3 regions of the Mesorhizobium sp. WSM4830 genome follow, and region 1 is predicted to be linked to each of the others. Evidence: predicted binding sites of a transcription regulator. Region 1 holds the regulator's gene; each other region holds the start of a gene.

Region 1 (3,277 bases):
ACGGTCGCCGAGAAGACGAAGATCGAGGTCAAGAACCTCAACTTCTACTACGGCCAGAGCAAGGCGCTGAAGGACATTAGCCTGTCGCTGCCCGAGCGCAGTGTCACGGCCTTCATCGGCCCATCGGGCTGCGGGAAATCGACGCTGCTGCGTGTGTTCAACCGCATCTATGAGCTCTACCCGAAACAGACGGCCGAGGGCCAGGTGCTGCTCGACGGCAAGAACATTCTCGACCGGTCGCAAGATCTCAATCTGCTGCGCACCAAGATCGGCATGGTGTTCCAGAAGCCGACGCCGTTCCCGATGTCGATCTACGAGAACATCGCCTTCGGCGTCAGGCTCTACGAGAACCTCGGCAAGTCCGAGATGGACGGCCGCGTCGAACAGGCGTTGAAGCGCGCCGCGCTGTGGAGCGAGGTCAAGGACAAGCTCAACGCCAGCGGCTTGAGCCTGTCCGGCGGCCAGCAGCAGCGGCTCTGCATCGCCCGCACCGTGGCGGTGAAGCCGGAAGTCATTCTGCTCGACGAACCGGCGTCCGCACTCGACCCGTTGTCGACCGCAAAAATCGAGGAGCTGATCGACGAATTGCAAGCCGACTACACGATCGTCATCGTCACCCACAACATGCAGCAGGCGGCGCGCGTGTCGCGCCAGACCGCCTTCATGTATCTGGGTGAACTGGTCGAGTTCGACCGGACCGAGAAGATCTTCACGTCGCCCCGAGAGAAGCGCACGCAGGATTACATCACCGGCCGCTTCGGCTGAGCCGTTCCGATCATGCATATGAGGACAGGACCATGGGCGAACACACAGTCGCTTCTTTCGACGAGGATCTCGAGCAGATCAGCAAGCTGATCCGCGACATGGCCGACCTCGCCGGTTCGATGGTCGGCGGGGCGACCAAGGCCCTGTTGAATTCCGACAACGTGTTGGCGCAACGCGTCGTTTCCGACGACGCCATCATGGATGCGCGTCAACGCGAACTGGACGACCGCGCCATCACCCTGATCGCCAAACGCCAGCCGATGGCCCACGATCTCCGCCATGTGGTCGGAGCGATCCGCATGGCCGGCGACCTCGAACGCATCGGCGACCTTGCCAAGAATATCGCCAAGCGTGTGAGTGCGGTCGGCCTCAGCGTCACGCCGCGCGACTTGTCGCATTCCATCGACGCGATGGCGCAGCTGGTGCTCATCCAGGTGCAGGGCGTTATCGAGGAATATGCTGCAGGCGATGCGGCCGCGTTGGCCAAGCTGCGTGCCGCCGACGAGCGCATTGACGTCAAATACACGTCCGTGTTCCGCGAGCTGTTGACCTACATGATGGAAGATCCGCGCAACATCACTGCTTGCACGCATCTGCTGTTCTGCGCCAAGAATCTGGAGCGGATCGGCGACCATGTCACCAACATCGCCGAAAATGCGTACTATGTGCTGACCGGCGAGCAATTGCCGGTCAATCGTCCGAAGCAGGACGAAACGACAATGTCCGCGCCGGTGACATGATGGGGGTGCCCAGCCGATGATCGCACCACGCATAATGGTGGTGGAGGACGAGGAGCCGTTGGGTGTGCTGCTCCGCTACAATCTCGAATCCGAAGGCTACCAGGTCGAGGTAGTGACACGCGGCGACGAAGCCGAGATCCGTTTACAGGAGAATGTGCCCGACCTTCTGGTGCTCGACTGGATGATACCAGCGGTTTCCGGCATCGAGCTCTGTCGTCGGTTGCGGGTGCGCCCCGAAACCGAGCGGTTGCCGATCATCATGCTGACCGCGCGCGGCGAGGAGAGCGACCGGGTGCGCGGTCTTTCGACCGGCGCCGACGACTATCTGGTCAAACCGTTTTCGACGCCGGAATTCATGGCCAGGGTCAAGGCGCTGCTGCGCCGCGCCAAGCCGGAAGTGCTGTCCAGCGTGCTGAAGGTCGGCGACATCGTGCTCGATCGCGAATCGCACAGGGTCTATCGCAAGAAGAGCGAGATCAGGCTCGGGCCGACCGAATTCCGGCTGCTCGAATTCATGATGCGGCATCCGGGCCGCGTCTTCTCGCGCAGCCAGTTGCTCGATAATGTCTGGGGCGAGACGATCTATATCGATGAACGCACCGTCGACGTGCATGTCGGGCGGCTGCGCAAAGCGGTCAACAACGGCCGCATGCCGGATGTCATCCGCACCATCCGCGGTGCCGGCTATGCGATCAGGGAAGATTGACCCGCCTGGTCAGGCGACGTTCTTTCGGACGCCGGGCCTCATTTGCGCGCCCGGCGCGAAAATCTCCTGGTCGACAAAGCTTAACGCCCGCATCGCGCAGCCTTCGCGGATCAGCGGCAATTCGTTTGGTTCGGTGTCGAAGGAGATCGAGCCGGAGTGCTGGCCACCGGCCGTCTGGGCGATTGCCTGGCGCAAGGCCGGCTCGATCAGATCGAAGGCGGCGGCACTGGCGCCCACCATCGCGACCGGTGCCGGATCGATCAGCGCAAACAGCGAGCCGAGACCGAAACCCAGCGCCTCGCCGGCCTTACGGTAGGCCTCGCGTTCCGGCCCATCCTTCTCGCGCGCCCGGGCCGCCAGTGCGCGCATGTCGGCGTCGCTGACGTCGGCGACCGGTTCGCTGTCTTCGCTCATCTGCCTGGCGTTGCGCCAGATGGCGTAGTTGCCGGCATAGGCCTCGATGCAGCCGCGCCGCCCGCAACGGCAGAGCGCGCCGCCCGGACGATGGATCATGTGGCCAAATTCGCCGCCCGAGGAATGCGTGCCGGTGAACAGTTCGCCCTTCAGCACCAGCCCCATGCCGATGCCATGCGAAAGCAGGATGGCGATGAAGTCGTCGCGATAGCGATCCGGATTGCGCCAGCGCAAAGCCACCGCCATCATGTTGCAGTCGTTCTCCACCGTTGCCGGGATGCCGAATTCGTCCTCCAGCATGTCGGCAAAGGCGATGTCGGTCTGCGGGGTGATCGGCGACCACAGCATGGCGCGTGCAGGGGAGTCGGTAATGCCCTGGATAGCCAGCGCGATGCGGGCGACACTGCGGACGTCAAGGTCTGGATCCTCAAGCCGGCGCCGGACGATGGCCATGCATTCACGGATCAACTCGTCGCGCGGCATGGTCAGCGTATCCAGCCGGCGCTGTTCCTCGGCGACCACCTGTCCAGCATAGTCGATGATGGCGGCCGACAGGAAATTCAGCGACAACACCACGGTCAGCACCGCCGCAGCTTCCGGGTTGAGGGCGAGGCCGACCTGCGGACGACCGCGTTTCAACGAAACAGGCTCA
Region 2 (3,277 bases), on a different contig from region 1:
GTGATCACTCGATCCGGTCGAGTTCCCGCAGCGACTTGGCCAACTGGCTTTCCTCGGACAGGCCGAGAGCTTCTTAATGATCGTCGAAGGGACGACGGCGCGCGTCGTGATCGAGGCGGCCAGATGTAGCACGGCATCCCAATGGTCAAGGATCAACGTGGTGTTGATCGGTGCGCCGATGTGGTTCGTCAGCGCCACGTACGTTTCGCGCTTATCGACAAACGCTCCGCTGCTGCTCTGAACTTGCGCCGGCCTGTCCGTCGTTGCGGCATCGCCGCAGCGACATGCAGGAGAGGCAACGACCTTCTAGCCTTGCCGGTCGAGCATCTCGAGCGTGCGAGGTCGGCCTGGCCGGGAGCAGGCAGTTCAAGCAGAGTTTCGAACATCGCGCGCAGGACCGGGACGATCTCCGGGTCTCGTTCCCGGCTGGGCGCAACAGAACGAAGCGGGTGTGCCCTTGCGTTCTTTCATTGAAGGATTCACGCCCTTACAAACTCTGAGCCAAGGCGTTGAGCAACTGGCTGGTGTTGTCGATCGAGAACTGGACACGCTCTCCTGCCCACACGGACTCCGAAAATGAAACCGGCGTGCCCTTCATATCCACGTCGACCTTTTTCTGAAGCAGAATCGGCTGCGTCTCGGCCTGCATCAACTGACGCGCTTCTTCTTTAGTCGGCAGGCGCACAATAAAGTCAGTACGCAGACGAATGTAGTCGGTAACGCCGTAATCGGCTAGAATGCTGCTGACGGTTTGTCCTTCGCGTCTCGCCTTATCGAAGCCCGGAAAGCGGCGAACTGGAAAAAATGCGTTCGAAAAATTGACGGGCTCCTCATCGGCGTATTCGAGGCGAACGATATGGTAGACCTGCTCGTCGAGCGGAAGCCTTAGCGCCTCGGCGACTCGCCGAGGAGCCTCGATCACACGCTCCTTGATCGCTTTGCCAAACGGCTCACGCCCCTGATCGAGGAGGTTTTGGGAAAAGCGGGTTCGCTCGGAGAGCCGGTAGTTCAGGCGCCCGTCGCGAACAAACGTCCCTTTCCCATGCTCGACTTGGACAAGCCCGCGACTCTGGAGCTGAGCGATCGCACGTCGGACGCTATGTCGCCCGACGCCAAAGCGTCCCACCAGTTCCGCTTCCTTGGGAAGCGGCGCCCCTTTGGCAAACCGCCCCGCAGTGATGTCGGCAGCGAGTTCCTCTTCGACGTCTTGCCACTGGCCGTGCATCAGTTTCTTCGGCATTGTCGCTTCATTCCGTTGCTTGTCACGTGCGGTCGACGATCGACCAACATATTCGAATAAGTATAAGCAGCGACGTCTCCGTTGGCAATGTCCGCGGCTGATCCGCAAGCGCGCTGTGTTAGAAAGGCCAAAGCTCGGACGCGCGCTGAAATCTGGGTCCCCTGATCCGCTGATATTCGAATCTCTTTTTGTCATCCGAATGTCGTGAAACTGAGGCATGTTTCGGCTGCCTCACAACAGGCGGCCCGCAGGAAGCGCGACCTCAAGCACCGTCAGCGCTGCACCGCCACCAATATCCCGGAGAGCCGAATGAACCAGAGCAGATTGAAAGCCAAGAGCTTGGTACTGATTGTAATACTGAGCGCCGGCGTCGCGGCCTTGTCCGGCAACACGCCAGTCTTTGCGCGTGACCTGACGATCGCCGTTCCGAAGAACCCGGATAACCTCGATCCGGCCACCGAGAACTCCAACCCCAATCTGCGGGTGGTGCTTTCTCTTTATGACACGCTTGTCAGATACGACTACCGCAATGACGGTAAGATCGTGCCGGGGCTGGCGACCGAGTGGAAGGCCCTCGATCCGAAGACCCTTGAGTTCAAGCTGAGGCCGGGGGTCGTGTTTCACAACGGCGACACTTTCGACGCCAACGATGTCATCGCGACGTTCTCGGATGTGAGATTGGGGCGCGATAAAAGGGTGCCCACTGAATCCGAGGAGTTTCTCGGCGGCATCGAGAGGATCGAGGCCCTCGACAACATGACGGTCCGGATTCACATCAAGGCTGTTGATCCGATTGCGCTCGATCGCTTCGCCACCTTCCCTGCCCAGATCATTTCCGAAACGGCTTTGAAGCAAGCTCCAAACTACAATGATTTTACGAAGCTCGATGCGGGCTCCGGGCCCTACACGCTTGTCAGCCACGAGGTCGGCGGCGCGACCGCCCTCAAGAGGTTCGATGCCTATTGGGGCGACGCGAAGGCGGCCGCCGATAAGGTAACGTTCGTCACGGTTCCTGAACTGTCTACCCGCGTTGCGGGCCTCCTCGCCGGCCAGTTCGACATGATCACGGAAATCGGCACGGATGAATTTCCGCAGATCGAGGGCAACCCGAACGGTGCGGTCGCCGGCGGGCCGATCGAGACTATTCGAGGCGTCATCTTTGACAGCATCAATAGCCCGATCGCCGATCCGCGCCTCAGGCACGCGATGAACCTCGCCATCGATCGCGAGGCACTGGTGAAAGCCCTCTATGATGGGCGCACAGAAGTGACGCATGGTTGGCAGCTGAAAACCTTCGGCGACATGTATCTGCAGGGCCGTCCGGTGGACGAATATGATCCGGAAAAGGCAAAGCAGCTTCTCAAGGAAGCGGGCTATCACGGCCAGGAGATCGTCTGGCGCACCCAGCACAACTACTACACCAAGCAGGGGGAGACGGCCCAGATCGTACAGTCGATGTGGAAAGCCGTTGGACTGAACGTCAAGCTGGAGTTCAAGGAAAACTGGACGCAGGTGCTCGCCGATACGCCCGACAGAGCGATCATCGATGCATCCTCCGGCGCCTACTATCCCGATCCGCTTGGCCAGTTCTGGCGCCGCCTCGGGCCCGGCGGCTCGTTTGCGAAACAGAAATTCTTCACCGTCTCTCCTGACATGGCAGCGCTGGGGGAGGAATTGTCGACGTCTATCGATACGCCGCATCGGCGGGTGGTCTTTGCCCAGATGCTCGACAAGTTTGAGGAGGATCCGAATACCGCGAACTTCTATACAGCCGCCCATTTCATCGGGGTGCGCAAGGATCGCCTGACCTATAACGCCCTTCCGACGGAATATCTGGATCTCACGACAACAGGCGTGAGCTTCAGATAACATGGACTTGCATCCCCATAGTCAAAGTCGCGCTCATCCCCTGATCTCGGTTCAGCGGCTGAGCGTGGCCTTCGCCGCCGGGCACAGCGGCTCTGCATTGCGCGACATCAGCTTTGATCTGATGGCCGGAGAAATTCTCGGCATCGTCGGAGAAAGCGGATCCGGCAA
Region 3 (3,277 bases), on a different contig from region 1:
GGCCGGCGTCACCGATGCATCGAGCTCACCCTTGGGCGCAACCGGCTTGTCCTTGTCGAACTCTGTGCCGGCGATATCGGTTGCCGCCGACACATCGACGACGCTGATCTCGCGATGGAGCGAAGTGTCGCCCTTCAGCCCTTGGCCGTTGCCGCTGTCGCGCGCCAGCATCAGGAAGGTCTTGTCCGACAGCGCCACGATTTCGCTCTGCGCGGCGATCTTGGTTTTGCCCTTGGCATCGGTGAACACGGGCAGCGGCACGACATATTCATGCGCGAGCTTGAGCTGGCCGGGATCCGAGGCATCGTAGACCAGCGCGCGCGTGTTCCGGCGCGTCGAGGGCGAATCGCCGCCATCTTGTCTGGGTGCCGACTGCAGCACGGCGATCAGGAACTTGCCGTCGGGCGTCAGTGCCATGCCTTCGAGGCCCTGGTTGTTCTGGCGGCCGGTTTCGGGATCCTTCGGATCTGGGTCTGCCGCGCCAGGTCCCGGATTGTTGGAAGCAAAGTTTGGCGTCCCGTGACGCGTCGGGACAAGCGCCGCCGGCGGCTGCGTTGCCGACATCAGACGCCCATCGGCGGAGAAGCGGTAGATGTTCGGACCGTATTCGTCCGAGATGAACATCGTGCCGTCGGGCAGCCGCGCGATCGCTTCGTTGTCGAGCGCGAGCTTGCCGTTGGCTTCGGGCAGGATCGGCATGTCGTCGGTCGCGGCGCGCACGCCGTTGAGCGGATCGAGGCCGGTTGCGTCGGCGCCCTTGTCGTCGGTCAAAAGCATGGTGTCGGCTAGCGTTGCCTTGAGGCCCGACTGTTCCTGGCCGGTGGCCGGTGCCGCACCCGGCGCGATCGGGGTGAACTCGAGGGCGATCGTGTTCAGGCGCGGCCGGTAATCGGTGGTGCCGACGACATTGTAGCCGCGATCGGGCAGCAGCCACAGCGAGCCCTTGTAGCCATCGGCGCCATGCGTCCAGCCGGCAGCGTCGATCGCCATGCCCGAGCCGGAGCCAAACGTCTCGCCGAACTTGTCCTTCTGGCTGGCCGGGATGCGGCCGACACCGACCAGGCCCTTGTTGACGAAGCTGACGCCGTCGACGGTCGCGGCGTTTTCAGCCAAGGCCGGCGTCAAGGCGGTGAACATCGCCAGCGCGACGGCGAGGGACGCGGTTCGGTGCAGGTTTTTCATGGATATCCTCTTTGAGACAAAGCTGCCGGGATCTGAAAAAGCGTCGCGTCGCATCAAGGATGCCGCGAAAGCCTTCGGAGAAGCGATCTAGGACGCGAACATGATACTTGCGTGACAGTGCCGCGCTTGCTTGTCCCCCCGTGGTCGCAACTGGCCTGGGTATGGCGAATTCGCCGTCGCCGAGCGAGCAATTAACAACTTTACAAATAATCATTCTTGTGTAAAGTTATGACAATGAAAGGACCCCGATGACCGCCTATCGTTTCGCCACCCGCCTCAATTCCTTTGCCTCGCGGCCACAGTCCGAGTGGCCCGATCTTGTCGGCAAACCGTCCATGCTGCAAATGGCGGCACGTGCGGCGAAGGTTGCGGAGTTGACCGATCTCGACCTCAACTTTCCCGACCATGTCGATGAAAAACCTGCGGAAATGGCGCGCAAACTCGGCGATTTCGGGCTTTCGATCAATGGCTTCGCCATGCGCTACTACTCTAACCCGGCTTTCAAGCTCGGCGCCTTCACCAACCCGGATTCTTCCGTTCGTCGCGAGGCCATCGACCTGACCAAGGCCGGCATCGATGCCGCGCGCGAGGCCGGCGCTAGCCTGATGACATTGTGGTTGGGGCAGGATGGCTTCGACTACGCCTTCCAGGCTAACTACGCAACACTCTGGCAACACGAAATCGATGGCATTCGTGAAGTAGCGGCGCATGACCCGGGCTGTCAGATCAGCCTTGAATACAAACCCAACGAGCCGCGCTCCTACAGCCTGATGCCCGATGCGGCGACGACTTTGCTGGCGATCCGCGAGATCGGCCTGCCCAATCTCGGCGTGACGCTCGATTTCGCGCATGTGCTGTATGCCGACGAGCAGCCGGCCTTTGCCGCAGCACTCGTGGCGCGCCATAGCAAGCTGCTCGGCGTGCATCTCAACGACGGCTACGCCAAGCGCGACGACGGCCTGATGGTTGGCGCAGTGCACACGCTGCAGACGATCGAGCTGCTCAGGCAGATCCGCCGCGACGGCTATACCGGGGCAATCTACTTCGACACGTTCCCCGACATGACCGGGCTCGACCCGGTCCACGAATGCCAAGTCAACATCGCCACCGTCAAGCGCATGCTGCGCGTCGTCGATCGGCTGGACAGGGACAATCGCCTGTCCATTGCCGTCGACCGTCAGGACGCGGTTGCCTCGCAGGCCATCATCCAGGAAGCCATGCTCGGGCCGGACAGCTGAGGCCGGGGCCATCACTGTTTTCAACAAGGGAGGAAAGACCATGAAATTTCTGCTTGCCACCGCTACCGCCGCCCTGATGGCGCTGTCCATAGGGTCGTCGTTTTCCGCGGACCTCGCGCCGCTCAATTCCGACACCGAGAAGGATCGCATCGACTGGTCGCAGCTCGAGGCCAAATTCGGCGCTTTCCCCAAGCTGCCCGAGGGCACCAAGGCGGGTGCGGTCTCCAAGACGCTGACCAACGAATACTGGCGCTCGCTGGGAGAGGGCTACAAGTCGTTCGGCGACCGCACCGGCGTGCCCGTCGTCTACCAGGCGGCGCAAAGCGAGGGCGACCAGCTCGGCCAGCTCACCATCGCCGAAGGCCTGGTCACGCAAGGCTACAACGTGCTTCTCGTCTCGCCGCAGACCGACTCCAACCTGCAGCCGATCATGGAACAGGCCAAGGCAGCCAATGTGCCGGTGGTCAACGTCAATGACGCGGTCATCCCGCAGGCCGAGCACTATATTGGTAATGTCCAGCGCGACAATGGCGTGCGTGTCGCCAAATGGTTCATCAAGAACCGGCCGGATGGCGGCAAGGTCGCCATCGTCGAAGGCCAGGCCGGCGTCTACGCCGCCGTCCAGCGCACCGACGGCTTCAAGACCACCATCACCGAAGCCGGCAAGTTCGAGGTCGTCGCCAGCGTCCCCGGCAACTGGGATCGTCAGACCTCCTACGACGCGGCCACCAACATCCTGCAGCAGCACCCAGACCTGATCGGCTTCTATGCCAACAATGACGGCATGGCGCTGGGCATCGTCGAAGCGGTCAAGGCCGTCGGCCTGCAGGACAAGGTCGCCGTCTTCGGCACTGACG

Evidence for each region. Region 1 encodes PhoB, which activates phosphate uptake and scavenging genes when phosphate is short. Its sites were predicted from a motif close to TGTCATNNANCTGTCAT; they were not measured.
Region 2: phnF (phosphonate metabolism transcriptional regulator PhnF) is a predicted target of PhoB. The motif match lies at 1,430-1,446, and genes of this name have one in related genera.
Region 3: AC0L2Y_RS14990 (esterase-like activity of phytase family protein) is a predicted target of PhoB. The motif match lies at 1,283-1,299, and genes of this name have one in related genera.

The regions. Positions count from the first base shown of each region.
Region 1 covers NZ_JBVVQI010000004.1:54,102-57,378, forward strand. Annotated here, with positions in the region: gene pstB (phosphate ABC transporter ATP-binding protein PstB) at 1-765, shown strand, start outside; gene phoU (phosphate signaling complex protein PhoU) at 798-1,505, shown strand; gene phoB (phosphate regulon transcriptional regulator PhoB) at 1,522-2,211, shown strand; gene AC0L2Y_RS07275 (ROK family protein) at 2,221-3,277, opposite strand, start outside.
Region 2 covers NZ_JBVVQI010000007.1:51,481-54,757, forward strand. Annotated here, with positions in the region: partial or broken gene AC0L2Y_RS11595 (Tn3 family transposase) at 1-198, opposite strand, end outside; gene phnF (phosphonate metabolism transcriptional regulator PhnF) at 488-1,240, opposite strand; gene AC0L2Y_RS11605 (ABC transporter substrate-binding protein) at 1,550-3,109, shown strand; gene AC0L2Y_RS11610 (ATP-binding cassette domain-containing protein) at 3,111-3,277, shown strand, end outside.
Region 3 covers NZ_JBVVQI010000010.1:51,978-55,254, forward strand. Annotated here, with positions in the region: gene AC0L2Y_RS14990 (esterase-like activity of phytase family protein) at 1-1,182, opposite strand, end outside; gene AC0L2Y_RS14995 (TIM barrel protein) at 1,431-2,420, shown strand; gene AC0L2Y_RS15000 (sugar ABC transporter substrate-binding protein) at 2,461-3,277, shown strand, end outside.